Regions from separate parts of the Streptomyces sp. NPDC001858 genome, predicted to be linked through region 4. Evidence: riboswitches for the same ligand, from Rfam matches in the RefSeq annotation. Region 4 holds a riboswitch; each other region holds the start of a gene.
What was found. A riboswitch is a leader RNA that binds a small molecule or an ion and turns the genes downstream of it on or off. The one in region 4 is predicted to bind S-adenosylmethionine.
Positions count from the first base shown of each region.

Region 1: linked by a shared signal. The riboswitch ahead of ACWCPF_RS31525 (amino acid ABC transporter permease) and the one ahead of thrC (threonine synthase) in region 4 are both predicted to bind S-adenosylmethionine.
Region 2: linked by a shared signal. The riboswitch ahead of ACWCPF_RS16815 (aminotransferase class V-fold PLP-dependent enzyme) and the one ahead of thrC (threonine synthase) in region 4 are both predicted to bind S-adenosylmethionine.
Region 3: linked by a shared signal. The riboswitch ahead of ACWCPF_RS41115 (putative leader peptide) and the one ahead of thrC (threonine synthase) in region 4 are both predicted to bind S-adenosylmethionine.

Region 1 is NZ_JBSFEV010000028.1:89,347-96,272, forward strand. It holds gene ACWCPF_RS31505 (hypothetical protein) at 35-157, opposite strand; gene ACWCPF_RS31510 (DoxX family protein) at 268-777, shown strand; gene ACWCPF_RS31515 (NAD(P)-dependent oxidoreductase) at 774-1,595, shown strand; gene ACWCPF_RS31520 (glutathione S-transferase C-terminal domain-containing protein) at 2,132-3,031, shown strand; SAM riboswitch class IV at 3,098-3,217, shown strand; gene ACWCPF_RS31525 (amino acid ABC transporter permease) at 3,622-4,602, shown strand; gene ACWCPF_RS31530 (amino acid ABC transporter ATP-binding protein) at 4,599-5,405, shown strand; gene ACWCPF_RS31535 (ABC transporter substrate-binding protein) at 5,512-6,534, shown strand; gene ACWCPF_RS31540 (GNAT family N-acetyltransferase) at 6,602-6,926, shown strand, end outside.
Region 2 is NZ_JBSFEV010000010.1:47,053-53,978, forward strand. It holds gene ACWCPF_RS16790 (NlpC/P60 family protein) at 1-84, opposite strand, end outside; gene ACWCPF_RS16795 (NYN domain-containing protein) at 297-1,640, opposite strand; gene ACWCPF_RS16800 (hypothetical protein) at 1,677-1,916, opposite strand; partial or broken gene ACWCPF_RS16805 (rhomboid family intramembrane serine protease) at 2,100-2,828, shown strand; gene ACWCPF_RS16810 (Lrp/AsnC family transcriptional regulator) at 2,997-3,275, shown strand; gene ACWCPF_RS16815 (aminotransferase class V-fold PLP-dependent enzyme) at 3,407-4,774, opposite strand; SAM riboswitch class IV at 4,918-5,034, opposite strand; gene trpD (anthranilate phosphoribosyltransferase) at 5,122-6,186, opposite strand; gene qcrB (cytochrome bc1 complex cytochrome b subunit) at 6,305-6,926, opposite strand, start outside.
Region 3 is NZ_JBSFEV010000053.1:19,234-26,159, forward strand. It holds gene ACWCPF_RS41095 (dipeptide ABC transporter ATP-binding protein) at 1-75, opposite strand, end outside; gene ACWCPF_RS41100 (ABC transporter permease) at 129-1,079, opposite strand; gene ACWCPF_RS41105 (ABC transporter permease) at 1,076-2,041, opposite strand; gene ACWCPF_RS41110 (ABC transporter substrate-binding protein) at 2,050-3,675, opposite strand; gene ACWCPF_RS41115 (putative leader peptide) at 3,899-4,021, opposite strand; SAM riboswitch class IV at 4,056-4,165, opposite strand; gene ACWCPF_RS41120 (dihydrofolate reductase family protein) at 4,327-4,971, shown strand; gene ACWCPF_RS41125 (endonuclease/exonuclease/phosphatase family protein) at 5,054-5,896, shown strand; gene ACWCPF_RS41130 (SigE family RNA polymerase sigma factor) at 6,052-6,579, shown strand; gene ACWCPF_RS41135 (hypothetical protein) at 6,690-6,926, shown strand, end outside.
Region 4 is NZ_JBSFEV010000004.1:56,553-63,478, reverse strand. It holds gene ACWCPF_RS06990 (MoaD/ThiS family protein) at 141-416, opposite strand; gene thrC (threonine synthase) at 470-1,768, opposite strand; SAM riboswitch class I at 1,786-1,932, opposite strand; gene ACWCPF_RS06980 (glucosyl-3-phosphoglycerate synthase) at 2,067-3,011, shown strand; gene ACWCPF_RS06975 (alpha,alpha-trehalose-phosphate synthase (UDP-forming)) at 3,106-4,509, shown strand; gene otsB (trehalose-phosphatase) at 4,497-5,330, opposite strand; gene ACWCPF_RS06965 (DUF3263 domain-containing protein) at 5,373-5,630, opposite strand; gene ACWCPF_RS06960 (extracellular solute-binding protein) at 5,700-6,926, opposite strand, start outside.

The DNA.
Region 1 (6,926 bases), on a different contig from region 4:
GAGGCCGATGCCCTGCTCACGCCCGTTGCTCCCGCTATGCGTCGAACAACTCCCCGTCGTCCATCCCGGCGGCGGGCTCGACGGACAGGCGGACCGCGCTGCCATGTTCACGGCAGCCCCACGGGTGGTAGGCCACGAGCAGGCGGGCGCGGGCCACAACACCAGCGTCGGCCGTACAGCTCTCGCCTGTCACCTGCACGTCCCGGCCTTCGTCGAGGAATGTGCGCCGGGTGTCCAGGCGCTGCCGACGGAGAAGAGGACATGGGGATGAACGAGGCTTCGGACACCGCACTGCTGCTCATACGCGTCGTACTCGGTGTGGTGATGCTGGCGCACGGCTGGAACCACTGGAAGGGCGGCGGCGGCATCACCGGCACCGCCGGCTGGTTCGGCGGCCTCGGGCTGACCCGGCCGCGACTGCAGGCCTGGCTGAGCGTCCTCACCGAACTCGGCGCGGGCGTCCTGCTGGTGGCCGGCCTGTTCACCTCCCTGGCCTGTGCGGCGGTGCTGTCCGTGATGCTGGTGGCGGGCCTGCTCGCCCACCGCCCCAACGGCTTCTTCGTGTTCAAGGAGGGCTACGAGTACGTCCTCGTCCTGGGCGTCCTCGCGCTGGCGCTCGGGGCGTGGGGGCCGGGCGAGTACGCGCTGGACGAGGCCGCCGACATCGGCGTGACCGGCTGGGCGGGCGCCGGAGTGGTGCTCGGGGTGGGCGTCGCGGCGACGGCCGGTCTGCTGGCCGTGTTCTGGCGTCCCGAGAGAGAGGAACGAGCCTCATGAGCGAGGCGTTGCGCGTCGGGTTCATCGGACTGGGCGGCCAGGGCGCGCCGATGGCCCGGCGGATCGTCGGCGCGGGCTTCGAGACCACCCTGTGGGCCAGACGGCCCGCCACCCTCGAACCCTTCGCCGACACCCTCGCCAGGACCGCCGGCTCGGTCGCCGAACTGGCCGCCGCCAGCGACCTGGTGTGTCTGTGCGTGGTCGACGACGCCGACGTCGAGCAGGTGGGCGCGCAGGTGCTGTCCGGGCTCCGCCCGGGCGGGATCGTCGCCGTGCACTCCACCGTGCACCCCGACACCTGCCGTCGCCTCGCCGAACGGGCCCGCGCCCAGGGCGTCCAGGTGCTGGACGCCCCCGTCAGCGGCGGCGGCCCGGCCGCCGACCGGGGCGCCCTGCTGGTCCTGGTCGGCGGGGACGCCGAGGTCCTCCACACCTGCCGACCGGTGTTCGAGACCTACGGCGACCCGGTCGTCCACCTCGGCCCCACCGGCTCCGGACAGCTCGCCAAACTCCTCAACAACCTGCTGTTCACCGCCCAGTTGGGGCTGGCCGCCGACGTGCTGGAGATCGGCGGCCGACTGGGCCTGGACCGCGACGGCCTCGGCCGGTTCCTCCCGCAGGGCAGTTCCGCGAGCTTCGCGCTGCAGCGGGTCGTCGACGCCGGCGGCATCCTCGACCGCATCTCCGCCCACGCGGGCAAGCTGCTCGCCAAGGACGTCCGGCTGTTCGAGGAACTCGCCGAGGGGGCCGCGCAGGGAGCAGATCCGGGACCGACGCGGGAGGCCGCCCGTGCGGCCCTGCGCGCGATGGGTCTGTGAGGAATATCCCGGAATCTCTACGGTGAGCGGGCACCGTCCAACGGCGGAAAGGGACGGCCCGCGGTGTCCGCGTCGGCCTCGCAGCCGTCGCTGGGCGCGCCCAGCAGCCGGGACGCCGTACCCGGACGTTGCTGCCCGCCTCCGGCTGAGCCCCCGAGGCTGCGGGTACTCACCTGGTGGACGCCCCCTTGACGGGCGGTCGGGGCGGATCGACACTCGAACCGGGAATCCTAGTGAACAGGTAGGGAAGGTAGAGCCAATGGGGCGACGGAAGCCGATCAGCGGCCGAGCGAGCCGCACGGCATGGTCCTCGCCCCTTCTCACCTCCCGCCGTCACATCGACCTGCAGCGCGTCTGCAGCGCGATCAGCTCCCAGGGCTGAGCCGGACCCCTCCCCGCGCCGAACCGCACCGGCGGTGTCCCCCCTCGGGACACGGCCGCACCCGGCGCGCGCGGACGAGGTCCACACCTCCCTGTTCGACGTCGCATCCGCCGCCGCGCGCACCTCGCTGCGCGCCTCGCCCCCGGGGAGAGTCATGTCCGTCACACCACTGGCCGCCGTCCACCCGTCCGCCCGGCCCGCACCCGTCTTCCGGGGGCGGATCGGCCGCGACGCGCGCAGCGGCCACTACGCGGTGCCGCGCCGCTACCGCCTCCACCTGGCCGCGGCCGACCCCGACTGTCTGCGCATCGCCGTCACCCACAGCCTCCTCGGCCTGGAGAGGGCCTGCCCGGTCACCTTCCTGCCCGCCGTCCCGGACAGTCCCGACGGCGGCCACAGCGCGCTGCGCCCGCTGTACGACGCCAGCGCGCACAACTACCGCGGACCGGCCCTCGCGCCGGTGCTCAGCGACGACTGGTCCGGGCGCATCGTCAGCAGCCACGGCCCCGACATCGCCCGCGACCTCGCCCGCAGGTTCGGCGGCGGGCGGGCCACGCTGTACCCGTGCGGCGCCGAGTCGCAGATCGAGGCCGTCGAGCGGATGTGCGCGCAGGGCATCGAAGCGGCGGCCCAGCGCGCCGGAGCCGCCGACGCCGAGGAGGCCGAGCGCACCGCCGCCCTCGCCACGCTGCTCGACACGCTCGGCGTGCTGGAGCGCGGCCTCGGGGTGCACGCCTATCTGATCAGCGATCAGATCACCGCGGCCGACGTCGAGTTGTGGGTCGCCCTGGTCCAACTCGACACCGTGCACCGCTACCACCTGGACGCGGCGGCCGTGCACCGCATCGCGGACCATCCCGCCCTGTGGGCCTACGCCCGCCGGCTGGCCGCCCACCCGGCCTTCAGTGCCCACCTCGACCTGGACGCCATCGCCCGCCGCCACCACGCCCGTTGCCAGGGCCTGGAGGCCGCCGGCGCCGCCGTCCAGATCCTGGACTGGGAGACCCACGCGGCGGACGGTTCGGCGGTCCGACCGCAGGTCGAACGGCCCTGACCCGGTCCATCCACTGGACCGCCGTTGACATTCGTTCGGGCAACTGTCTTACTTACGGCCCAGAACGGTCATGAGCGTCAGCGACAAGCCCTGGCTAGCTGACCGGCAACCCTCGCTCCGCGGTGGGGTGCCCCAGGTGACGACCGGACCGACGTTTCGGTAATGACGTATCGGTAAGCGCGAGGGCCCCTCGGGGGCCGGAACAGTGACGGTGACGGACATGTACGCAGCTCTTCGGACGGCGCCCCGCCGCCCCCGGGGCTGCGTACGGCCGTACCTCGACATCCTCGTCGCCAACCGCGCCGTCGACCTCCTGCGTGTGAACAGCGCACTGTGTACCGCACCGGGCCGCGCCCGCTGTCGGGGCTGAACGAACCCCTCGCACCCCAGCCCCGCCGCCCCGCCTCCGCGTTCCTGACGAACACCGCCCGAGCGGTGTGCCGTTGTCCGCCCCACCCCGGTCTCCTGTACGCATCCGTGCGCCATGCCCTGTTCGCGCCCCCGCAGCGGTCCCCGCCGCCGAGCCGAAGCGCGTCCGGCCACGCACGTCCGCCGTGACCCGGGGTGTCCGACTCCCGCCGGAGCCCCTCATGAGTGAACCCCCAGGCGCCGTGACCCTCGCCGAGGCCGCGCCCGCCGTCGACGTCCCGCCGGCGAAGCTCACCGCCCAGCGCGTCCAGCCGCTGCGCAAGCCCGGACGCTGGATCGCCACCGCCGTGGTCCTGGTCCTGGTGGCGCAGTTCACGCACGGGCTGATCTCCAACCCCTTCTACCAGTGGGACCGGTTCGGCTACTGGTTCCTGCGGCCGGTCATCCTGGACGGACTGCTGATCACCCTGGAAGTGGCCGCGTACAGCGCGGTGCTGGGCCTCCTCGGCGGCATCCTGCTCGCCCTCGCCCGGCTCTCCAGGAGCCCGGTGCTGCGCGCGGTCAGCTGGACCTACGTCTGGGCGCTGCGCTCCATCCCGCTGATCGTGGTGCTGCTCTTCCTGTACAACTTCAGCGCCCTGTACCAGACCCTGAGCGTGGGGGTTCCCTTCGGTCCGGCGTTCTTCCGCTTCGACGAGTCCCGGCTGGCCACCGACATGGTGATCGCCGTCGTCGGCCTCAGCCTCAACGAGGCCGCCTACGCGGCCGAAGTGGTCCGCGGAGGCATCCTCTCCGTCGACCAGGGCCAGCACGAGGCGGCCGCCGCGCTCGGCCTGCCCAAGCGCTACCAGTTCTGGAAGATCGTCTTCCCGCAGGCCCTGCGGTCGATCACGCCGAACTACGTCAACCAGCTGATCGGCCTGGTCAAGTCCACCTCGCTGGTCTTCTACGTGTCGCTGCTCGACCTGTTCGGCACCGCGCAGACCATGGGGGCCACCTACCCCGGCGACATCGTGCCGCTGCTGCTGGTCGTCACCGTCTGGTACCTGATCCTGACCAGCCTCGTCTCCGTCGTCCAGTTCTACGTCGAGCGGTACTACGCCCGGGGCGCCACGCGTTCCCTGCCGCCGACGCCGCTTCAGAAACTGCGGACCGGTCTCACCGACCTGCGGGCCCGCATCCGCCGGGAGGCCGCCGTATGACCACCGAGACCGTGCAGAAGAGCGCCGGCACCGCCGCGGTCGTCCCCGCCGCCGTCGAGGTGCACGACGTGCACAAGTGGTACGGCGCCCACCGGGTCCTGGACGGGGTGAGCCTGACCGTGCGGCCCGGCGAGGTCACCGTGATCCTCGGCCCGTCCGGCTCCGGCAAGTCCACCCTGCTGCGGGTCGTCAACCACCTGGAGAAGCCCGAGATCGGCTACGTCAGCGTCAACGGCGAGCTGATCGGCGTCCGCCGGCACGGCGACCGGCTGCGCGAGCTGAGCGAACGCGCCATCCTGGCCCAGCGCAGCCGCATCGGCTTCGTCTTCCAGAACTTCAACCTCTTCCCGCACCTGACCGTGCTGGACAACGTCGCCGCCGCACCGGTCGCCACCGGCAGGCTCGCCAAGCCCGTCGCCCTGGAACTGGCCCGCGAACTCCTGGACCGGGTGGGCCTCGCCGACAAGGCCGGCGCCTACCCCCGGCAGCTGTCCGGCGGCCAGCAGCAGCGCGTCGCCATCGCCCGCGCCCTCGCGCTGCGCCCCGGCGTCATCCTCTTCGACGAGCCCACCTCCGCCCTCGACCCCGAGCTGGTCGGCGAGGTCCTCGCCGTCATCAAGGACCTGGCGACCAGCGGCACCACGCTCGTCATCGTCACCCACGAGGTCGGCTTCGCCCGCGAGGTCGCCGACCGGGTCGTCTTCATCGACGAAGGCAAGATCGTCGAGCAGGGCCCGCCCGGCGAGGTACTCGACCGACCGCAGCACGAGCGGACGCGGGACTTCCTCAGCAAGGTGCTCTGACCCCCCCGCTCGCGAGCACCCCACGACTTCCCCCCACGCCGCACCACCCTCCGAACGACCCTCCGAACCACCTTCCGAACCACCCTCTGAGCCACAAAGGACGGCCATGTCTGCCCACTTCACCCGACGCAGCCTGATTCGCGGCATCACCGCGGCGACCGCGGTCGCCACCCTCGCCACCGGGCTCGCCGCCTGCGGTGGTGACAGCGAGGCGGCCACCACGACCGGCAGCTCCGCCGGCACGGTGACCATCGGCCGGGTGTCCAACGGCGCCGCCGAGGAAACCGCCCTGAAGGTCTCCGAGGTCAAGTCCATCAGCGCCGAACTGCCCGACGCGATCAAGAAGAGCGGCAAGCTGAACATCGGCATCGGCGCCCTGCCCTCCGGCTTCGCCCCGCTGGCCTATATCGGCGACGACCAGAAGACCCTCACCGGGGCCGAGCCCGACCTCGGCCGTCTGGTGGCCGCCGTCCTCGGCCTGAAGCCCGAGACCAAGAACTTCACCTGGGAGAACCTCTTCGTCGGCATCGACAGCGGCAAGGTCGACGTCGCCTTCTCGAACGTCACCGACACCGAGGAGCGGAAGAAGAAGTACGAGTTCGCCTCCTACCGCCAGGACAACCTCGGCTGGGAGGTGAAGAAGTCCAACACGTGGAACTTCGACGGCAATTACGAGAACCTCGCCGGTCTGACCGTCACCGTGGGCTCCGGCACCAACCAGGAGAAGATCCTCCTGGAGTGGAAGAAGAAGCTGGAGTCCGAGGGCAAGAAGCTCACCGTCAAGTACTACCCGGACCGCAACGGCATCTACCTGGCGCTCGCCAGCGGCAAGATCGACGCGTACTTCGGCCCCAACCCCGGCATCGCCTACAACGTCTCGCAGACCGCGGGCAAGGCCAACGCCACCCGCAACGCGGGCACCTTCTCCGGCGCCGGCGAGACGCTCCAGGGCCTGATCGCCGCCACCGCCAAGAAGGACAGCGGACTCGCCAAGCCGGTCGCCGACGCCATCAACTACCTGATCGACAACGGTCAGTACGCCAAGTGGCTGGCCGCCTACAACCTCTCCAACGAGGCCGTAGCCAAGTCCGAGATCAACCCGCCCGGACTGCCGCTGGACAACTCCTGACGTCACGTCACTGTTGTTGTGACCCATGCAAGTCGAGTCAGAGACGACCGGAAGGGACTTCGCCTCCGTGGCCACCTCGATCGACCTCCGCGGAGGCGGAGTTCCGACCGCCGGCGCCCACCCGCATCCCCTCGACAACGCCGTATGGGCCGCGCTCGACGGCCCGCACGCCCTCCCCCATAGCCTTAAGGGCATGGGCGGTACCCCCACCGCCGACCGGGCTGGCCGCGCCGCCCGCTACCCGGCCGACGTCTACGACTTCGCCGCCCTCGCCGACCCCACGGATCCCGCGGCCGGGGGCTACCTGCTCACCCTGGTCGGCCCCGGAACGGCCGTACGCGTCAAGCCCGTTCAGCAGGTCCCCGACGGCTGGGAGGTCATCGGCGGCGGAG
Region 2 (6,926 bases), on a different contig from region 4:
GAGCACGACGGCAGCGGCGGCTGCGGTGGTCAGCACGGTCACGCGCACACGACTGGGCTGCTTCGGTCGACGGTGGGACGCCACGGAGACGGGCTCCTTCTTTTGAGTGATCACCCGTGTGGAGGTTCGAACACCAGACCTTAGTGACCCTGCCGTGATCAGTTCAAATCCTCGGGAGAAAAAAACCCATCACGCACCACAGTTTTTTCACACAACTCACGCGCAGCAATGCTCGATTGACGCTAGGTCGCGTGATCATTCAGTCAATTCGGGCATTAAACCTGCAACTTCGACCTTCAGGACAGTCGCTTCAGAAGTACCGCGGAAGCCACCGGTCGGGCGCCCGCCTTCGCGATCCCGTCGGCCACCTCGCGGTCGGTCGAGGCGACGATGACCGGCCGGCCCGGCGGCTCGGCCCGGACCAGCTGACGGATCAGCTCGTCGGCCGTGACCCCGGGCTTGGAGAACAGCACCCGCACCCCGCGCGGCGGCGCGAGCAGCACCGGAGCCGCCAGTTCGGCCCCGTCGAAGACACAGGTGACCTCGGCGCCGGTCTGCGCGGCGAGCTGCGAGAGCTGCCCCAGCAGCCGCAGCCGCTGCTTCTCCAAGGGCATCTGCGGATACCCGGTCTTGGTGACGTTGTAGCCGTCCACCACGAGATGCGCCTGCGGCAGCGCGAGGAGCTGGTCCAAAATGGCCGGATCGTGCTCGGACAGGGCACGCGCGGCGATGTCCTTCGGGGTCATCCGGCCGGGCTCGACGGCGTCGACGGTCTCCGCGGGGCGCACCGACACCGGCGGCAACGCCAGTTCCCGCCGCAGCCCTTGGGCCGCGTCCAGCACGGTGTCGAGCAGCAGCCGCACCCGCATGTCCTCGACGCTGCGCCCCTCGCGCGCCGCGCGCCGGGCGGCCTCCAGGGCGGCCTCCGTCTCCCCCAGCCGCGCCTTCAGCCGCCGCGACTCGCTCTCCGCGGCGGACACCTGGGCATGGCCCTCGGTCCGGACGGCCTCGATCTCGCTCTGCACCTTGCGCAGCGCGGCCTCGCCCCGCTTGATGTCGCTGAGGGCCGAACGCAGCTTGCGGTGGAGCGAATCGGCTTCCTTCTTCGCCACGTCCAGTTCGACGCGCAGCCGCTCGGTGTCCGCGCGGGTCTGCTCACGCGCCCGGTCGAGCTCCTCGCGCAGCCGCTCCAGCTCGGCCCGGCTCTCCTCGTCGGCGCGCTCGGCGTCCGCCCGCTGGGCCTCCTCACCGGCCGCGGTGACCAGCTTCACCCAGCCGGTGGGCCGCAGTACGTAGGCCGCGGCCGCCACATCCAGCGGGTCCGCGGCCGGGGTCGGCGAGCCGGAGTCGAGGGCGCCGGAGAGTTCCGGCTGGGCCTCTCTGAACTTCTCGGCGATGCGCTGCCGGAAGAGCGGATCGGTCTCCAGCGCGGCGGCCATCGCGTTGCCGGCGAACTTGGCCCGCCGGTTCGGCGCGAACCGCGCGTACTGGCGCAACTGGGCGGGCAGTTCGCCGACGGTCAGTCCGCCGAAGCCGTCGGACACGATCGTGACGACCCTGCGCCGCACGCCGTCCGGCAGCGGACGGTCGAGCATCTCGGCGGCGCCGTCGCCCGGCCCCCCGCCTGCGCTCTCCACCATCCGTCACACCCCAATACTGTGCGGGGCCCGCTCCTGTCAGGAGCCGGCGCCCGGCCGATCCACGAGTTCCACCTGGTCCACGGCGTTGCACCAGCGGCACCGCACCGTCTCGATGGTCTCACTGACCACCTCGCGCTCCTCGACGTTCGGCTCACCGGCGAGGTCGAGGTGCACGTACTCGACGACCTTCGACGAGCGCGTCACGTCGAACCGCGTGAGGTTGCCGCAGAGCGTGCAGCGCCACCGCGTCGTGGCGGTCGGCAGGGGAACCGTCATCGTGGCTTTCCGCTTCCTTCTGGTCTCGTACTTCCCGTGTCGGGGTCGGGCCGGAGGCTCCCCCGCGTGTATGGCTCGTAACCCTACGGCCTGGCGCGTACTCGCCGCCCATCCGATCACCGCGCCCACCCGGCGGCGAGGCGGTCTGGGATGGTGCGTCCTGTTCCGTCATGCTCTGTATTCATGATCAGCAACTGGAGCGGGACGGCCGGCAGGGCGGTCCGCACCCCCTCGGCGCCGGTGACCTACGCACTCATCGCCGTGTGCTGCCTGATCTTCGTCATCGGCCCGGCCTCGGGCTTCAATCCGGGCTACGGCGTCGGCGACGAGCTGCTGGCCGCGCAGCGGGCGTACTTCCGACGGTGGGGCGTGGTGCCCGCCGAGTTCTTCGCGGGCTCTCCACGGGCCGTCCTGACCCCGGCCACGGCGCTCTTCGTGCACGGCAGCTGGGTGCACCTGCTGGGCAACATGCTCTTCCTCTACGTCTTCGGGGCGATGGCCGAGGAGCGGATGGGCCGCGTCGAGTTCACGCTCTTCTACCTGGGCTGCGGCTACCTGGCCCTGCTGGGCTACGCCGCCGCCAACGCCGGGTCGCCGCAGTCCCTGGTCGGCGCCTCCGGGGCGATCTCGGCGATCCTCGGCGCGTTTCTGTACCTGTTCCCCCGAGCACGGGTGACCAGCCTCCTGCCGTTCCTGTTCTTCCTGCCGCTGCGCTTCCCCGCCTGGGTCGTGCTGCCCTTCTGGGCCGCCCTGCAGTGGGTGGCGGCGGGCCGGGCCGCCCAGGGGCCCGGGGTGGCCTACCTGGCCCATGTGGTGGGCTTCGGCCTGGGCCTCGTCTACGCGTGGGCCCGTTTCAGGCACCGCGAGGGCCCGAAGGACGGCCCGGGCAAGGCGGCGGCGGGGGACGGGCGGGCGACCGAGCAGGTCGGGCGCAGTCGCCCGCGGATCGGCAGCGCACTGAAGGGGCGCGGGGAACTGCGCGACCGGCCACGATGGCGCCGCAGCGGATCGCGGCACGTCCAGCGGAGCGCTTAGAGTGAGGCCCGCCCCAGCAACGGCCCCCGAGGGAGAGAACCAGCCGTGATCACCGCGATCGTCCTCATCAAGACCAGCGTGGACCGGATCCCCGAGATCGCCGAGCGGATCGCCTCGCTGGACTCCGTGAGCGAGGTCTTCTCCGTCACCGGGACCTACGACCTGATCGCCATGGTCCGGGTGAAGCAGCACGAGGACCTGGCGGAGGTCATCCCCGGGAGCATCAGCAAGATCCCGGGGGTCGAGGGCACCGACACGCACGTCGCGTTCCGCACCTACTCCCAGCACGACCTCGAAGCGGCGTTCGCCATCGGCCTGGAGTAGGCCCCCGGCACCGGGCTGAGCGCTCCCGCCGGCAGTGTCGCGTCGTGCCGTCGTTCCGCCGCGGCGCCGTCGTGGCCGGTCGCGCAGTTCCCCGCGCCCCTTCAGGGCGCCGCCGACTTCGCCCGGCGCGCTCAGACCGCGGGAACGCAGCGGCCGTCCTGGGTCCGGTACTGCCAGCGCGCGCCGTCGGTCACCAGTTCCCGTACGGCGGTCACGAAGCGCTCCACGTGCTCGTCGGGGGTGCCCGCGCCGAAGCTCACCCGGATGGCGTTGAGGGACTTCTCGCCGGGGGCCGCCTCGGGGGCGCCGCACTCGCCCTGGCTGTGCAGGTCGCCGCCCAGGAGGGTGCGGACCAGCGGGTGGGCGCAGAACAGGCCGTCCCGGACGCCGATGCCGTACTCGGCCGAGAGGGCGGCGGCGAAGTGGGAGCTGTTCCAGCCCTCGACGACGAAGGAGATCACGCCGACCCGCGGGGCGTCGTCGCCGAACAGGGACAGCACCTTGACCTGCGGCACCTCGGCCAGGCCGGCCCGCACCCGCTCGATCAGGGCCTGCTCGCGGGCCACCAGCGTCTCGAAGCCGGCCTCGGTCAGCGCCTTGCAGGCCGCCGCGATGGAGTAGGCGCCGATCACGTTCGGGGAGCCGGCCTCGTGGCGGGCGGCGCTCTCGTGCCACTCCACGTCCACTCCCCCGTCCTCGCGCCGGGTGACCTTGCGGCTGGCGCCGCCGCCCGCGAGGTACGGGTCGGCCGCGACCAGCCAGTCGGCGCGGCCGGCCAGGACGCCGGAGCCGAAGGGCGCGTACAGCTTGTGGCCGGAGAAGGCGACCCAGTCGACGTCGAGGTCCCGCACCGACACCGGGTGGTGGGGGGCGAGCTGGGCGGCGTCCAGGACGATGCGGGCGCCGTGGGCGTGGGCGGCGGCCGCCAGCTCGCGCACCGGCCACAGCTCGCCGGTGACGTTCGAGGCGCCGGTCACGCAGACCAGGGCCGGCCCGTAGGGGTCACGGCCGGCGAGGGCGCGCTCCAGGGTCTCGACGGCCTGGCGCGGGGTGCGCGGGGCATCCAGGTAGGTGACCTCGGCGTCCTTCCAGGGCAGCAGCGAGGCGTGGTGCTCGGTCTCGAAGACGAAGACCTGACAGTCGGCGGGGAGGGCCGCGGCGAGCAGGTTGAGGGAGTCCGTGGTGGAGCGGGTGAAGATCAGCTGGTCGTCGGGGCGGCAGTCCAGGAACTCGGTGACGGTCCGGCGGGCGTTCTCGAACAGGTCGGTGGAGAGCTGGGAGAGGTAGCCGGCCCCGCGGTGGACGCTGCCGTAGTAGGGGGCGTAGGCCGCCACGTCGTCCCAGACGCGCTGGAGGGCGGGGGCGCTGGCCGCGTAGTCGAGCGCCGCGTAGGCGACCTCGCCGCCCGTGACGAGCGGGACGGTGACATCCCGGCCCAGAACGGGCAGAGGCGCACAAACGGTCCGGGCGGAGGCAGCGGTGGAGACGGAAACGGACATGACGGAACTCCCGTGTGAGGCAAGGGAAAAGTGAAAAGGGGTACGCGGAAGCGGGGCTCTGCGCCCTATCGCATTCGCTTGCTCACAGAAGGCTCCCTCGATGACCAGGATCCCTGGCCGCACGCTCTCAGAAGCGTGTGAGGGATCCGCGCTTGCCGTGCACCTTGTTGTGCGCGACCTGGTCTTCACCCGGGGCACCCCGCCACGGACGGAGGGTTGCCGGACAGTCGGCCGGGGCCTCATGACTGTCACTCATGACCTGACACAAGAACGTACGTGAGGTGATCGTCGCCCCGCAACCCATGTCCGGATCGCGGGACGACGCTCGGTGACGCCCGATGACCGCGCTACACGTTGCTGGCCGCCACCCAGCGCTCCAGCGAGCGCTTGGCCGCCCCGGAGTCGATCGACTCCGCCGCCTTCGCCATCCCGGCCCGCAGCTGCTCCGCCAGCGTCCCGGACCCGGGGTCCAGCGCCACGAGGGCCGCCGCCGAGTTCAGCAGCACGGCGTCCCGCACCGGGCCCGTCTCCCCGTCCAGGAGCCGGCGCGCGACCTCCGCGTTGAACGCCGGGTCACCGCCCCGCAGCGCCTCCACCGGCACCAGCTCGATGCCGACGTCACGCGGGTCGAAGCTCTCCTCGGCGACCTTGCCGTCGCGCACGACCCACACATGCGAGGTGGACGTCGTCGTCAGCTCGTCGAGGCCGTCGTCGCCCCGGAAGACCAGGGAGGAGTTGCCGCGCTCGGCGAGGACTCCGGCGATCATCGGTGCGATGCGCGGGTCCGCGACACCGACCGCCTGTGCCTTCACCCGGGCCGGGTTGGTCAGCGGGCCGAGGGCGTTGAAGACCGTCCGAATGCCCAACTGACCGCGCGCGGCGGCCACATGGCGCAGCGCCGGATGGAACTTCACCGCGAAGCAGAAGGTGATCCCCGCCTCCTCCGCGACCTCGGCCACCCGCTGCGGGGTCAGGTCGAGGTTGACGCCCAGCTGGCCCAGCACGTCCGAGGAGCCGGACGCCGAGGAGGCGGCCCGGTTGCCGTGCTTGACGACCTTCGCGCCCGTGCCCGCCACGACCAGCGCCGACATCGTGGAGATGTTGACCGTCTTGGCGCCGTCGCCGCCCGTGCCGACGATGTCGACGGTGCGGCCGGACACCTCGATGGTGTTGGCGTGCTCGTACATCGCCCGCACCACGCCGGTGATCTCCTCGACCGTCTCGCCCTTGGCCCGCAGCGCGACCACGAACCCGGCGATCTGGGCGTCCGTCGCCTCGCCGCGCATGATCTGGTCCATCGCCCAGGCCGTCGCGTCGGAGCTCTGGTCGTGGCCGTACAGCAGGGCGTTCAGCACCTCGGGCCAGGAACGGCCCGCCGCGGTGTCGCCTCCAGCGGGGGTCACAGCGCTCATGGGGCCGCTCCAGATGTCGTAGAAAGTGTGCCCCCACCCTATCCAGCTCAGGGCACGGGAAAGGGCCCCGTCCGGTCTTCGGACGGGGCCCTTCCAGCGCGCGTGGCGAGCGCAGCGATCAGTGGTGGCCGTGGCCGCTCGTGATCTCCTTGTACTCCTCGACGGTGGGCTTCGGGATCTGCTGGTCCTCGCCGAAGTACGCGCCGCTGATCTTGGCGCGCAGCTTCTCGGCGCCCGACACCTTGCGCTCGACGCCGTTCTCGTCGACCGCGGGGCCGATCGCGGCGGGCTCGTACTGCTCGTGCGCGGTGAGGGTGTGCAGCTGCTCCTGGCTGAGCGGCTCGTGGATCTCGACGAACTCACCGTGCGGCAGGCGCTTGATGGTGCCGGTCTCGCGACCGTGCAGCACCTTCTCGCGGTCCCGGCGCTGCAGGCCGAGGCAGATCCGCTTGGTGGCGATGTACGCGATGACCGGTCCGACGAAGAAGAAGATCCGGACGAACCAGGTGATCGCGTTGATCGACAGGTGGAAGTGGGTGGCCCACAGGTCGTTGCCACCGCCGACCAGCGTGATCATGTACATCGTGACCCAGGCGACGCCCAGCGCGGTGCGGGTCGGCGCGTTGCGCGGGCGGTCCAGGATGTGGTGCTCGCGCTTGTCGCCGGTGACCCAGGACTCGATGAACGGGTAGAGCGCGAGTGCCGCGAGGACCACGCCGAAGAGCACCAGCGGGATGAAC
Region 3 (6,926 bases), on a different contig from region 4:
CACGATGCCGCCGCGGGTGCGGTACGACACCGACAGGCCCCGTACCTCCAGCAGCGGCGCGTCGTCCTGAGTCATGGCCTCTTCCGTCTCCGGTTCCCCCGTCCGGGGGGTCTTCGTCCCCTCGGCGGTCATCGCCGCCCCGACCATTCGCCGTCGAGGGCGCGCGCGAGGCGGTTGGTGGCCAGCCCCGTGGCGGCGATCGCCAGTCCGGGCAGCGCCGTCAGCCACCAGGCGTTGGCGAGGTAGTTACGGCCCTCGGAGATCAACGTGCCCCACTCCGGGGCCGGCGGCGGAGCCCCGTAGCCGAGGAAGCTCAGCGCCGACACGGCGAGGATCGCGGCGCCGAAGTCGAGCGTGGCGAGCACGACCACCGGACCCGCCGCGTTGGGCAGCACATGCCGGCCCAGCACCGAGTACCAGCGCGCCCCGCACGAGCGCGACGCCTCCACGAAGACCGCCTGCCGCACCCGCAGCACCTCCGCCCGGGTGACCCGCGCGAACTGGGCGACGCTGGCGATGCCCACCGCGACCGCCACCTTCACCGTCCCGTAGCCCAGGGCGGTGACCAGGGCCAGGGACAGGAACAGCGCCGGGATCGACAGGAGCACGTCGACGAACCGCATCAGCACGTCCTCCACCCAGCCGCCCACGAACCCGGCGACCAGGCCGACCAGCCCGCCGGCCACGAAGGCGACCGACACCGCGATCAGGGTCGCCTTCAGCGACAACTGCGCCCCGTGCACCACCCGGGAGAACACATCACGCCCCAGCTCGTCGGTGCCGAACCAGTGCGCGCCGCTCGGGCCGCGGAAGTTCTCCGCCGGCACCCCCTGCAGCGGGTCCCGCGAGGTGAACAGCCCCGGCCAGAACGCGGCCAGCACCACGAGGACCAGCAGCAGAACCGAGAGCACCAGACCGGGCCGGCGCACCAGGAAGCGCAGCAACCGCCGCGGTCCTCCGGCGCCGCGCCCGGGTACCCGGGCGTCGCCGTCCGGCGCCGGCGGGCGTCCCGCCGTGCCGAACGCGGCGTCGGGGGAGACGTCATCGGCGAAGACGCCGTCGGTGAGGGTCTGGCTCATGCCGGACTCACCTTCCTGTTCCTGCTCGGGGCCACCACGATCCGTGGGTCCAGCAGCGGATAGACGAGGTCGACGATCAGATTGGCGCCCACGAAGATCACCGCGCCGAACACCACGACCCCCTGGACCAGCGGGATGTCCTGGACGGTGACGGCGGCGGCCGTCACCCGGCCGAGGCCGTCGCGGGAGAACACCGTCTCGACGACGACCGAACCCGCGATCAGCTGACCGGCCAGCAGTCCGACGACGGTCAGCACGGGCAGCGAGGCGTTGCGCAGCGCATGCCGCAGATGGATCCGCAGCCGCCCGGCGCCCTTGGCCCGGGCGGTCTCCACATAGGCCTGGTCCAGCGCCGTGAACAGGCTCTTGGACAGCACCTGCGCGACCAGCGCGCCGGTCGGGATCGCCAGCGTCACCGCGGGCAGCACCAGACCGCGCCACCCGTCGTTGCCGAACGCCGGGAACAGCCGCAACCGGAACGAGAACACCTCCACGAGCAGCAGCCCGACCCAGAACGTGGGCACCGACACGCCCAGCGGGGGCAACGACAGCAGCAGCTGCCGCAGCCACCGCCGGCCGGTGTAGGTCGCCAGCACCGCGAGACCGCCGCCGCCCAGCACCGCGAGCAGCAGCGCCGCCCCGGTCAGCTGAAGGGTCCCCGGCAGCGCCTCGGCCAGGGTCGAGGTCACCGGCCGCCCGGTGGAGATCGAATCGCCGAAGTCCCCGCGCAGCGCCCGGCTGAGGTAGTCGGCGTACTGCGCGAGCACCGGCTTGTCGAAGCCGTACTGATGCCGCAGCGCGGCCAGTTGGGCCGGGTCGACCTGCCCGGTGTCCGCCCCGGCGCCGGCCATCGCCGACACCGGGTCACCGGGCAGGAAGTCCAGCACGAGGAAGGCCACCGTGTAGGCCGCCCACAGCACGCCGATCGCCTGCGCGACGCGTTTGACGACATAGAGACGCATGGCGGCCGTCAGCCGATCCAGGTGTCGTGCAGCTGGATCCGGCTGGAGGCGTCGAAGTCGAGCCGGTGCACCTTCTTCGACACCCCGAGCTGGGTCTGCAGCTCCACCACGGGGACGACGTACGCGTTGCGCACGATCAACTCCTGTGCTTGTGCGACCAGTTGCTTGCGCTTGGCGGTGTCGGCCGTCGCCGCCTGGTCGCTCAGCGCGGTGTCCAGGGCGCCGGCGGGCAGCTGGTAGAAGTTGGCCAGGCGGGTGGAGAACGAGCTGCGCAGTATGTCCGGGTCGGCGCGCGTCACATTGCCCCACACCACGTCGAAGTCACCGGACTGCAGCGTCGGCGCGAACTGGGTGACCGGCAGCTGCTTGAGCACCACGCCGATGCCGACGGCCTTGAGCTGCTGCTGGATCAGTTCCAGCGAGGGCTGGTTGGTGGCCGCGATGGGGAACCACGAGACGGTCAGGCTGAGCTTCTTGCCGTCCTTCGCCCGGATGCCGTCACCGCCGGTCTTCCAACCGGCCGCGTCCAGCAGGGACTTGGCCTTCGCCGCGTCCAGGGTCAGCTCCGCGCCGAGGTCGGAGTGGTCGGGGGTGGTGTGCGCCAGGATGCTGGTCGCCGGCTCGGTGCCGGTCGGGAACACGGTGTCCACGATCTGCTGCCGGTCGACGGCGTACGAGATCGCCTGCCGCACCCTGACGTCCTTCAGCGCCGGCCGGGAGTTGTTCAGCCCCAGGTTGAACACCACCCCGGGATTGGCCCGTTGCTGAAGGTCCACCTGGCCGCCGCTCTTCAGCGCCGACTCGTTGGACCTGCCGACGCCGCTGATCGCGTCCACCTGCCCGGACTGGAGGCTTCCGGTGCGCACACCCGCCTCCGGCACCACCTTGAACACCAGCTTGTCCAGGTACGCCTCGCCCTTCTTGGTCCACAGCGCGGAACCCCAGGCGTACCCGGCGCGCCTGGCCAGGGTGATCGACTGGTTCTGCACATAGTCCTTCAGCACGAACGACCCGGAACCGACCACGCCCTGGCTGCACTTGTCCTGCGGGCTCTTCTTCACGCTCGCCGACGACTCGATGCCCAGCGAATGCGTCGCGGTCGCCTGGAGGAACTGTGCGTTGGGCTGCTCGAACGCGACCCGGACCGTGAGCGGATCGACGACGGTCGTGCTCTTCACGCCGCTCAGATACCCCTGCGCCAGCGTGCCCAGGGCGCCGAGCTTCGGCACCGCGTCGAAGTTGTCCTTGACCACCTGGGCGGTCAGCGCCGACCCGTCGCTGAAGGTGACGCCCGATCTCAGATGGAAGGTGAAGGTCGTGGCGTCGGCGCTGATGTCCCAGCTCTTCGCGAGCCAGGGCACGATCTTGCCGGTCTCGGGGTCCTGGTCGGTCAGCGAGTCCACGATCTGGCGCAGCGAGTAGATCGTGTCGTTGCTGCCCACCTGCTGGGGATCGACGCAGCCGGCGTCGGAACCGACGGCGAAGGTCAGTGTGCCGCCGGAGCGGGCCTCACCGCCGCCGCTGCTCGAACTGCCGTCGCCGCCCGCCGAGCAGGCGCTCAGCAGCACGCCGCTCGTCACGAGTGCCGCCAGGGCCGCCCACCGGGTGGGCCGGGAATCCGTACGCGCTATCACGGAATGGTTCTCCTATTCCGAAGCCGTCGCGCACATGCCCGTTCAGCACATTCCGGGCACGGCGACGCAGGGGAAGTCGACTGCGAGGGGAAAAAGAAAGGGGGAAGGGAAGAGAGGGAGGCCGGGGGGATCGCCGGAGACGCCGACGGCGGGCGTCGGACGCAGAGGTGACGTGCGGTCAGCCGCAGCACGCGGGCGTGCGGAGACGAGCTACGCGGAGGTGCTAGCGGGAGGTGCTACACAGACAGCCGGCGAAGCGCTGGAGATCGATGTGGCGTCGGCGCGAGAGTCCGGAGAACGCCGCCGCGGCGGCGAGAGAGGCACTCAGGTTGCAGTCGATCCGCATGCCGGTCCCTCCCCTCCCAAGCCCCGCTGCCGGGGCCACGCGCTTGCAGGGTCGTCGACCCCGCCGGGCTTTCACCTGGAGCACCCCACCGCGCAGGAGGGTTGCCGGTCAGCAAGCCAGGGCTTGACGCTGACACTCAATGCCACCCACGATCCTACGGATCACTTCCGCGACCCGTCAATATCGCCATATCGTCGGCCCGGGTTCCCTCGGGAACGGAAACGCGGGTGCGGCGCGCCGATGAGTCTGCCGACGTCCACCGGTCTACCTTCCGACCGGGACGACCAAAGCATCGGGAGCACGCCATGGGCCTCATCCACATCGAGATGTTCACCACCCTCGACCTCGTCGCGCAGGCGCCCGGCGGCCCGGACGAGGACCCGGAGGGGTTCCCGTTCGGCGGCTGGCAGGCGCCCCTGCTGGACGAGGTCGCCGGGGCGCAGATCGGCGCCGCCTACGAGGGCACGGACGCCCTGCTGCTCGGCCGGCGGACGTACGACATCTTCGCCGCCTACTGGCCGCACCAGAAGGGCGGCGAGGACGGCGAGATCGCGACGCTCTTCAACAGCGTCCCCAAGTACGTGGCCTCCCGCGGCAGGCCCGACCTCTCGTGGGCCGGATCCACGCAGCTCGGCCCGGATCTGCCCGGCGCGGTGCGCGAGATCCGCGACCGGCACGAGCATGTGAAGGTCGTCGGGAGCCTGAACCTGGTGCAGAGCCTGCTGCGCGAGAAGCTTTTCGACCGGCTCGACCTGTGGGTGCACCCGATCGTGCTCGGCGTCGGCAAGAAGGTGTTCGACGGCGGCGCGGTGCCCACGAACGTCACCCTCCTCGAACCGCCGGCCGCCGGTCCGAAGGGAACGGTGTACCTGCGCTACGGGCTGGCCGAGGGCACGCCCGGCACGGGTGACATGAGCGCACCCGACCGCGGCGTCGCGCGCGACGCCTGAAGCTGATGCGGTCTTCACAACTCCGTCCCATAACCTCGTCGGAGAGACGTCGGATGCCCCGTGCATCCGCTCTGAGGAGGCGATGGTGCTCGGAAGGGACATGCGGCTGCTCGTGGGCGCCGTGATCGTGGCCTGTGTGGTGCTCGTCGGCTCCCGCGCGCCGAACGACGCGCCCGGCGACGGGTCGCTGCCCGTCGACGCCGCCCGGGATGTCGTGCCGAACCGCGTCATGACGTGGAACATCTGCAACCCCTGCGAACTGAGCAACGCCGACCGCGCCGGGGAGATCGCCGCGTACGCGCCCCAGGTGATCGGCCTGCAAGAAGCGTGCGTGGGGGACGTCGAGCGGATCCGGGGCTATCTGAAGGACCGTTACGGGCTCGACTACCACGTCGAGTACGGGTCGGTGCTGCGCAACTGGGGCCGCTGCGGGGGAGCGCCGTGGAGTCCGGGGGGCTACGGCCAGGCGCTCCTGTCGGCGGCGCCGATGACGAACCCGGTCACGGTCGAATACCCCGACGGCGGATCCGAGGACCGCGGGTACATGGCGGTCACCACCAAGGTGGACGGCCGGTCCGTGCGGGTCTTCAACACGCACTTCGCCGAACGGCGACAGGAGGAGGTCCGAGCGGGCCAGGCCGACGTGCTCGCGGCAGCCGTCGCCCGGCACGACCGCGCGATCGTCCTCGGCGACTTCAACGCCGTGCCGGACGCTTCCGAGCTCACCGAGATGTGGGCCGTGGCCGCGGACACGGCCCCCGAGTGCCGTCCCCCGACCGTCGGAACCTGCGAGCCGACCACCGACTGGCGCAGCAAGTTCGACTACGTCTTCCTGCGGGGCGTCACCCCGCTGGAGCACCATGTGCACCCGACCCCGTACTCGGACCACCACCAGTTCTACACCGACCTGGACCTCACCGGTTGACGCACGCCGTGGCCGTCGCGGCCGGCCCGTCGTGCGGAGAGCACCCCGATCCGCGCCGCGCTCTCGCGCACTGCCGGTGAATCCGTCTGCAACATTTCCCGTGGTCCACCGCGTCGGTGAGATGTAAGCCGACGGAAAGGCGCCGAGGGGTGGGAATGAGAAAGTCCCGGACGTGGTCCCGGACGGATGAGTTCATGGAGTTCGCCGTGGGGCGTGCCGGGCAGCTGCACCGCTCGGCGTGCCTGCTCACCAGCGGGGACACGCACCTGGCGGAGGACCTGGTGCAGGAGACGCTCAGCCGGATGTACGCCGTGTGGGGCCGCATGTCCCGGGTCGACAACCCTGCGGCCTACGCGCAGACCGTTCTCGTCCGTACGTTCCTCACCCAGCGTCGGCGCTACTCCGCCTCCGAACGCCCCCTGGCGGAACTGCCCGACGTCGCGGCCCTCCACGACGGGGACGATCCGGCGCTGCGGCTCGCGCTCCTCCAGGCCCTGCGGGAGCTGCCGCCCAAGGACCGGGCGGTGGTGGTGCTGCGCTACTGGGAGGACCGCAGCGTGGAGGAGACGGCCGATGCGATGAACGTGAGCTCCATCGCCGTACGCAGTCGGTCGAGCCGCGCGCTGGCCAAGCTGCGCGAACGGCTGGGCGGAAGCCTTGCCGAGCTGACCACCCCGACCTGAACTCCCGAAGTCCGCCACACCTTCGCAGCCGACGCGCGGACCGAGAAGGGTCCGTCGCGCTCGCTGATCTGCTTCCCCTACCGCACCGACACAGGATCTGGTGGTTCCGCATGCCTTTCGAAGACGAGCTCGGGAAGGCGCTCCGCGACACGGTGGGCGCCTTCACCACGGACCCGCGTTCCCTGGCGGAAGGCAGCCTCGCGCGCGGTCGGCGCAGGCTGGCCCGCCGCCGGGCCTCCGCGGTCGCCGGGAGTGGACTGGCCGTCGCCCTCCTCGCGACGGCCGGCGTCCAACTCGGAGGGGAGCGGGGCGGTGCCGGCACGGACCGCGGCGAGCACGCCTCGACT
Region 4 (6,926 bases):
TTCCCCAACTGTACCGCGCTCAACCACACTGAATTGCCCCCTCCGCTTCTATCGCGGAGAGGGCAATTCGATGAACGCTCGGTAATCACTGTTACCGACGGTTACTACCGATGGGTACTACCGGCGGGTACAGCGACCTCTCAGCCGCCCGCGACCGCCGGAATGATCGAGACGCCGGCGCCGTCCGGGGTCGGCGTCTCCAGACCCTGCTCGAAGCGGACGTCGTCGTCGTTGACGTACACGTTGACGAACCGGCGCAGCTTGCCCTGATCGTCGAGAACGCGGGCGGCGATGCCGGTGTGGTGCTGCTCCAGGTCGGCGATGACCTCGCCGAGGGTCGCCCCCTCGGCCTTCACCTCGGCCGAACCGCCGGTGTAGGTGCGCAGGATGGTGGGGATGCGGACGGTGACGCTCATGACTTTCGACCTCCGGTCAGGTGACGCGCCCCCACAGGGGCACAGGGCAGTGACTAGCCGAGACCCGCCTCGTGGAACGACTCCAGGTTGGGCCGAATGGTCGCGGTCAGTCCCGTGCCGGCCACCGCGTCGAGCGTCTTGAGACCGTCGCCCGTGTTCAGCACGACCGTCGTGAGCGTCGGGTCGAGCAGACCGTTCTCGATCAGCTTCCGCGTCACACCCACCGTCACCCCGCCGGCGGTCTCCGCGAAGATGCCCTCGGTCCGCGCCAGCAGCTTGATCGCGTCGACGATCTGCTCGTCCGTCACGTCCTCCACCGCACCGCCGGTCCGACGCGCGATGTCGAGCACATACGGACCGTCCGCCGGGTTGCCGATGGCCAGCGACTTGGCGATGGTGTTCGGCTTCTGCGGACGGACGACGTCGTGCCCCGCCTTGTACGCGACGGACACCGGGCTGCAGCCCTCGGCCTGAGCGCCGAAGATCTTGTACGGCCGGTCCTCGACGAGCCCGAGCTTGATCAGCTCCTGCAGCCCCTTGTCGATCTTCGTGAGCTGCGAGCCGGAGGCGATCGGCACGACCAGCTGATCGGGAAGCTTCCAGCCGAGCTGCTCGCAGATCTCGTACGCCAGGGTCTTGGACCCCTCCGCGTAGTACGGCCGCAGGTTGACGTTGACGAAGCCCCAGCCCTCGCCCGCCGGGTCGCCGATGAGCTCGGAGCAGAAGCGGTTGACGTCGTCGTAGTTGCCCTCGATGCCGACGAGTTCGCCGCCGTAGACCGCGGCCATGACGACCTTGCCCTGCTCCAGGTCGTGCGGGATGAACACGCAGGAGCGGAAGCCGGCGCGGGCCGCCGCCGCGCCCACGGCGCCGGCCAGGTTGCCGGTCGAGGAGCACGAGAGGGTGGTGAAGCCGAAGGCGCGCGCCGCCTCGATGGCCTGTGCGACGACGCGGTCCTTGAAGGAGTGCGTCGGGTTGCCGGAGTCGTCCTTGACGAAGAGCTTTCCGGCGTCGACGCCCAGCTCACGGGCGAGGTTGTCGGCCTGGACGAGCTTGGTCCAGCCCGGGTTGATGTTCGGCTTGTCCGCGACGTCGGCCGGGACCGGCAGGAGGGGCGCGTAGCGCCAGATGTTCGCGGGGCCCGCCTCGATGCGCTTGCGGAGCTCCTCCGTGTCGTAGGAGGAGAAGTCGTACGCGATCTCCAGCGGGCCGAAACACTCCTCGCAGGCGAAGACGGGCCCGAGGGGGACGCGGTGACCGCACTCCCGGCAGTTCAACGCCGCCGCGGGACCGAGGTCGACCCCGGAAGCGGAGGAAGCGGTGGATTCGGTTGCAACAGGCTGCGCAGCCATGGAGGGGAGGCCCTTTCTCCTCATCTTCCTCACGACGCACTTCGCCGTGAGACGGATTTGGCACCTTCCCGAGCCGGGAGCCTCACCACGACGACGTGGTCAGACCGGCTGGAGGGTTGCCGGGGCTTCATCGGGCCGTATCCCTCTGCCCCTCTGGATGAGCGGTATTAAGTTGTAGACGACAGCGACCTCGGACATGCGATGGTCATCCGCGTTGTTCAAGACTGTAACCGAAGCCCAGGATCGTTGAGATAGTCGTCCGAACCGCGAGATGTACCGCGAGATGTGAGGAGCCGCCGTGCTGGAAGAGGTCGAGCGCTGGCTGGCCACCCGTTCCTGGTCGGTGACCGATCGCCCGCTGCACCGGATCCTGGCCGCCAAGCGCGCCACGAACCGGTCGGTGTCCGTGGTCCTGCCCGCGCTGAACGAGGAGGCCACGGTCGGCGACATCGTCGCGATCATCCGCCACGACCTCATGCGGCAGGTCCCGCTCGTCGACGAGATCGTCGTCGTCGACTCCGGATCGACCGACCGGACCGCCGAGGTCGCCGCGGCGGCCGGGGCCCGGGTCGTGCACCGGGACGACATCCTGCCGCGCATACCGGCCGTGCCCGGCAAGGGCGAGGTCCTGTGGCGCTCGCTGCTGGTCACCGGCGGGGACATCGTCTGCTTCATCGACGCCGACCTGAAGGAGTTCTCCTCCGACTTCGTCTCGGGCATCGTCGGCCCGCTGCTCACCGACCCGGACGTGGACCTCGTCAAGGGCATGTACGACCGTCCGCTGAGCGGCGCCGCCGGCCAGGGCGGGCGGGTCACCGAGCTGATGGCCCGGCCGCTGCTCAACATGCACTGGCCGCAGCTGGCCGGGTTCGTGCAGCCGCTCGGCGGCGAGTACGCGGCCCGCCGCAGCCTGCTGGAGCAGCTGCCGTTCCCGGTCGGCTACGGCGTGGAGCTGGGCATGCTGGTCGACGCCCTGCACCTGGTGGGCCTCGACGCCCTCGCCCAGGTCGACGTCGGCGTGCGCAAACACCGCCATCAGGACGGTCAGGCCCTGGGCCGGATGGCTGCGGCGATCTACCGCACCGCCCAGCTCCGGCTGGCCCGCGGGCATCTGATCCGCCCCTCGCTCACCCAGTTCGAACGCAGCTCGGACGGGTTCGAACCGCGCACCTACTCGGTGGACACCGAGGAACGGCCGCCGATGGCGGAGATCGCGGAGTACCAGTCCCGCAAGGTCGCGTGACGCCGTCGCGGCACCGCACACCTGTTGTATACGTCCTGGCCACACAGGGCGACCGTACGTTTGAGCGTTTCCGGAGCGGGCTAGGTTGAGGTCTATGGCTACCACCGGTGGAGCTGCTCAGGTCCTGGTCGCGTCCAACCGCGGCCCGGTCTCGTACACGGTCGACGAGGGCGGCTCGCTGCGCGCGAAACGCGGCGGCGGCGGGCTGGTCTCCGGCCTGTCGGCCATCGGGCCGGACGCGGGCGCGCTGTGGGTGTGCTCGGCGCTGTCCGACGGCGACCGGGAGGCGGTCCGGCGCGGGGTCGGCGAGGAGGGCGTGCGCATGCTGCCCATCCCGGCCGACGTGCACGCCGACGCGTACAACGGCATCGCGAACTCGGTCCTGTGGTTCATCCACCATCTGCTCTACCAGACCCCGCTCGAACCGGTGTTCGACGCGGAGTTCCGCCGCCAGTGGGCCGCGTACGAGACGTACAACCGCGCGTTCGCGCAGGCCCTGGCGGAGGAGGCGGCGGACGGCGCGGCCGTCCTCGTCCAGGACTACCACCTGTGCCTGGTCCCGGGCATGCTCCGCGCACTCCGCCCCGACCTGCGGATCAGCCACTTCTCCCACACGCCGTGGGCCCCGGTGGACTACTTCGCGCTGCTGCCGCAGGACATCCGGGAGCAGCTGCTGACCGGCATGCTCGGCGCGGACCGCCTGGGCTTCCTGACCCACCGCTGGGCGGACGCGTTCACCGCGTGCTGCGCGGAGTTCGCCGGAGGGCCGGGGAAGACACAGGTCGGCGTGCACGGGCTCGGGGCCGACGCCGACTTCCTGCGGGAGCGCTCGCACCGGCCGGACGTCGAGGAGCGGATCGCCGCCCTGCGCGAGGAGATCGGCGGGGAGGGCCGGAAGGCGATCGTCCGGGTCGACCGCACCGAGCTGTCCAAGAACATCGTGCGCGGACTGCTGGCCTACCGGCAGCTGCTCGACGACCGCCCCGAGTGGCGCGAGCGCGTCGTCCATGTGGCGTTCGCCTACCCCTCCCGCCAGGACCTCGCCGTCTACCGCGACTACATGGCCGAGGTGCGGCGGGTGACGGACGAGATCAACGCCGCGTACGGCACGCCCGACTGGACGCCCGTCCTGCTGAACCTCAAGGACGACTTCGCCCGCTCCCTGGCCGCCTACCGCCTCGCGGACGTCGCCCTGGTCAACCCCGTCCGCGACGGCATGAACCTGGTCGCCAAGGAGGTCCCGGTGGTCTCCGACGAGGGCTGCGCGCTGGTGCTGTCCCGGGAGGCGGGGGCGTACTGGGAGCTGCGCGACGACGCGATCACGGTGAACCCGTACGACGTCCTGGAGACCGCCCGCGCCCTGCACGAGGGCCTGTCGATGAAGCCGGAGGAGCGGGCCGAGCGCACGAAACGGCTGTCCGCGGCGGCGACCGCGCTCCCCCCGGCCCAGTGGTTCCTGGACCAGCTGAACGCCCTGCGGGAGATTCAGCCGAGCTGACCGGCCAGCTCCCGCAGCAGCGCCACGACCCCGGCGGGCCCGTCGACGACGAGGTCCGCGCGCTGGGCCAGTTCACCGACCTCGGAGCTGCCGCTGCACACCAGCAGCCCGGGGACGCCGTCGGCGCGCAGCCGCTCGACGGCGGCGAAGGCGGGCAGGTCGCCGAGGTCGTCACCGGCGTACAGAACACTGCGCGCGCCGGTCTCGCGGACGTGCTCCAGCAGGGCCATGCCCTTGTCCATGCCCGGCGGGCGCAGCTCCAGGACCATCCGGCCGGGCTCGACGATCAGTTGGTGCCGGGCCGCGAGGTCGCCGAGGGGCGCGCGCAGCGCTTCGAACGCGCCCTGGGGATCGTCGGCGCGGCGCGTGTGGACGGCGACGGCCTGGCCGGCCTTCTCCTCCACCCACACGCCCGGCGGGTCCCCGGCCGCCGCCAGGACCTGCCGCAGCTCCGCGCGGACGGCGGCGACCCCCGGGTGCGGGGCGGGGGCGGTCAGGGCGCCGGTGCGCGCGTCCCAGCGTTCGGCGCCGTAGAGCCCGAGGACGGTCAGGTGCGCGAGCCCCGCCGCCCCGGCGAACCCGCCGTGCCGTACGGCGACCTCGGCGGGCCGCCCCGTGACGACGGCCACGGCCCCGAGCTTCGGTGCGAGGGCCGCGAGCGCGGGCACGGCGTCGGGGTGCGCCCGGGCGTCCTCGGGGTTCTCGACGATCGGGGCGAGGGTGCCGTCGAAGTCGAGGGCGACGAGGGTGCGGGAGGGTTCGGCGAGGATCGCGTCGAGTGCGGTGCGTCCGGCTGCGGTGGTGGGTGCGTGGATGCCCATACGGCGACGATAGCCACGCGATCCACCCGTCGGACCCACGCCTCAGCGATCGGCTCGCCGGGTGTCCCGCACCCTTCTCAGTCTGTTCACCGTGACCGGATCGTGGGCCAGCGCCCGGATGTCGTCGAGAAGGGCGTTGAGGAGCTGGTAGTAGCGGACCGGGGACAGGTCGAGTTCCTCGCGTATCGCCCGCTCCTTCACGCCGGGGCCGGAGAACCCGCGCCGCTCCAGGGCGAGGATCCGCCGCTCCACCGCCCCCAGCCCGCCCGTCTCCTGCGGCTCGTCCGCTCGCTGCTCCATACCCGCAAGGTAACGCGCCCGACTGACACCCGACCCGGCACCCGACCCGACCCCCGACCCGGACAGGCCCTACTCGCCGGAGGCGCTCTCCAGCGTCGTGGCCGTGGTCTGGAGTTCGCCGAGCACCTCGGCCGGGCTGCCGTTCGCCGTGACGGCGCGGCCGATCCGCTTCTTGATCTGCGCGCTGACCTTCGCCCAGGAGGTCCGCCCGACGGGGTAGGACTCGGAGAGCGGGAGTTCCGCGAGGAACGGTTCGAGGTCGGCGTCCTCCTCGGCCGAGCCCATGACCTGGGAGGCGGAGTTGGTGACCGGCAGCAGGTCGTACTCGCGGGAGAAGTCGAGCACGTTCGCCTCGCTGTAGACGAAGTCGAGGAAGTCGCCGATCTGCTCGCCGTGCCCGTTCTGCTTGAACGCGGTCATCCAGTCGGCGACACCCATGGAGACCTCGCTGGGGCCGTCGACGCCGGGCATCGGCACCATGCCGAACTCGACGCCCTTGGCCTCGGCCGCCTTCATCAGCGAGGGGTGCCCGTTGAGCATGCCCACCTCGCCGGCGGCGAACGCGGCGAACGCGGTGGCCCGGTTCAGCTCGCCCGGCGCGACCGGCCCGGTCAGTCCCTTGCCGACCAGGTCGTTCTTCAGCCAGTTGAAGGTGTCGACGTTCTCGGCGGAGTCGATGCTGTAGCTGCTGACGGTCCGGGAGTAGCCGCCCCCGCCGCTGAGCAGCCACTGCAGGGTCTCGGCCTGCGCCTCCTCGGAGCCCAGGGGCAGCGCGTACGGGTACGTCACGCCGTCGTCCTTGAGCGCCTGCGCGTCCTCGGCGAGCTCGGCCCAGGTGGTCGGCGGGGTGAGCCCGGCCTTGGCGAAGAGGGTCTTGTTGTAGAACAGCAGGCGCGTGGAGGAGGCGAACGGCATGCCGTACTGGATCCCGCGCACCTCGCCCGCGTTGGCGAGCCGGGACACGAAGTCGGCCTCGACGGGGATGGAGAGGACGTCGCCCGCCTTGTAGAGCAGGTCGTCGGCCGCGTAGTCGGCATATGCGCCGATCTGGGCCAGGTCGGGGGCCTTCCCCGCCTGGACCATCGCCTCGACCTTGGCGTCGACGTCGTTCCAGGAGTACACGGTGACGTCGACGGTGACGCCGGGGTGCTTCTTCTCGTACGCCTTGACGAGTTCGTCCCAGTACTTCTTGGAGCTGTTGGCGCTGCTGTCGCCGTAGTCGGCGGCGACGAGTCTCAGGGTGACGTGGTCGGAGCCCCCGGACAGCCCGCAGCCGGCCAGGACGGCCGCCATGCC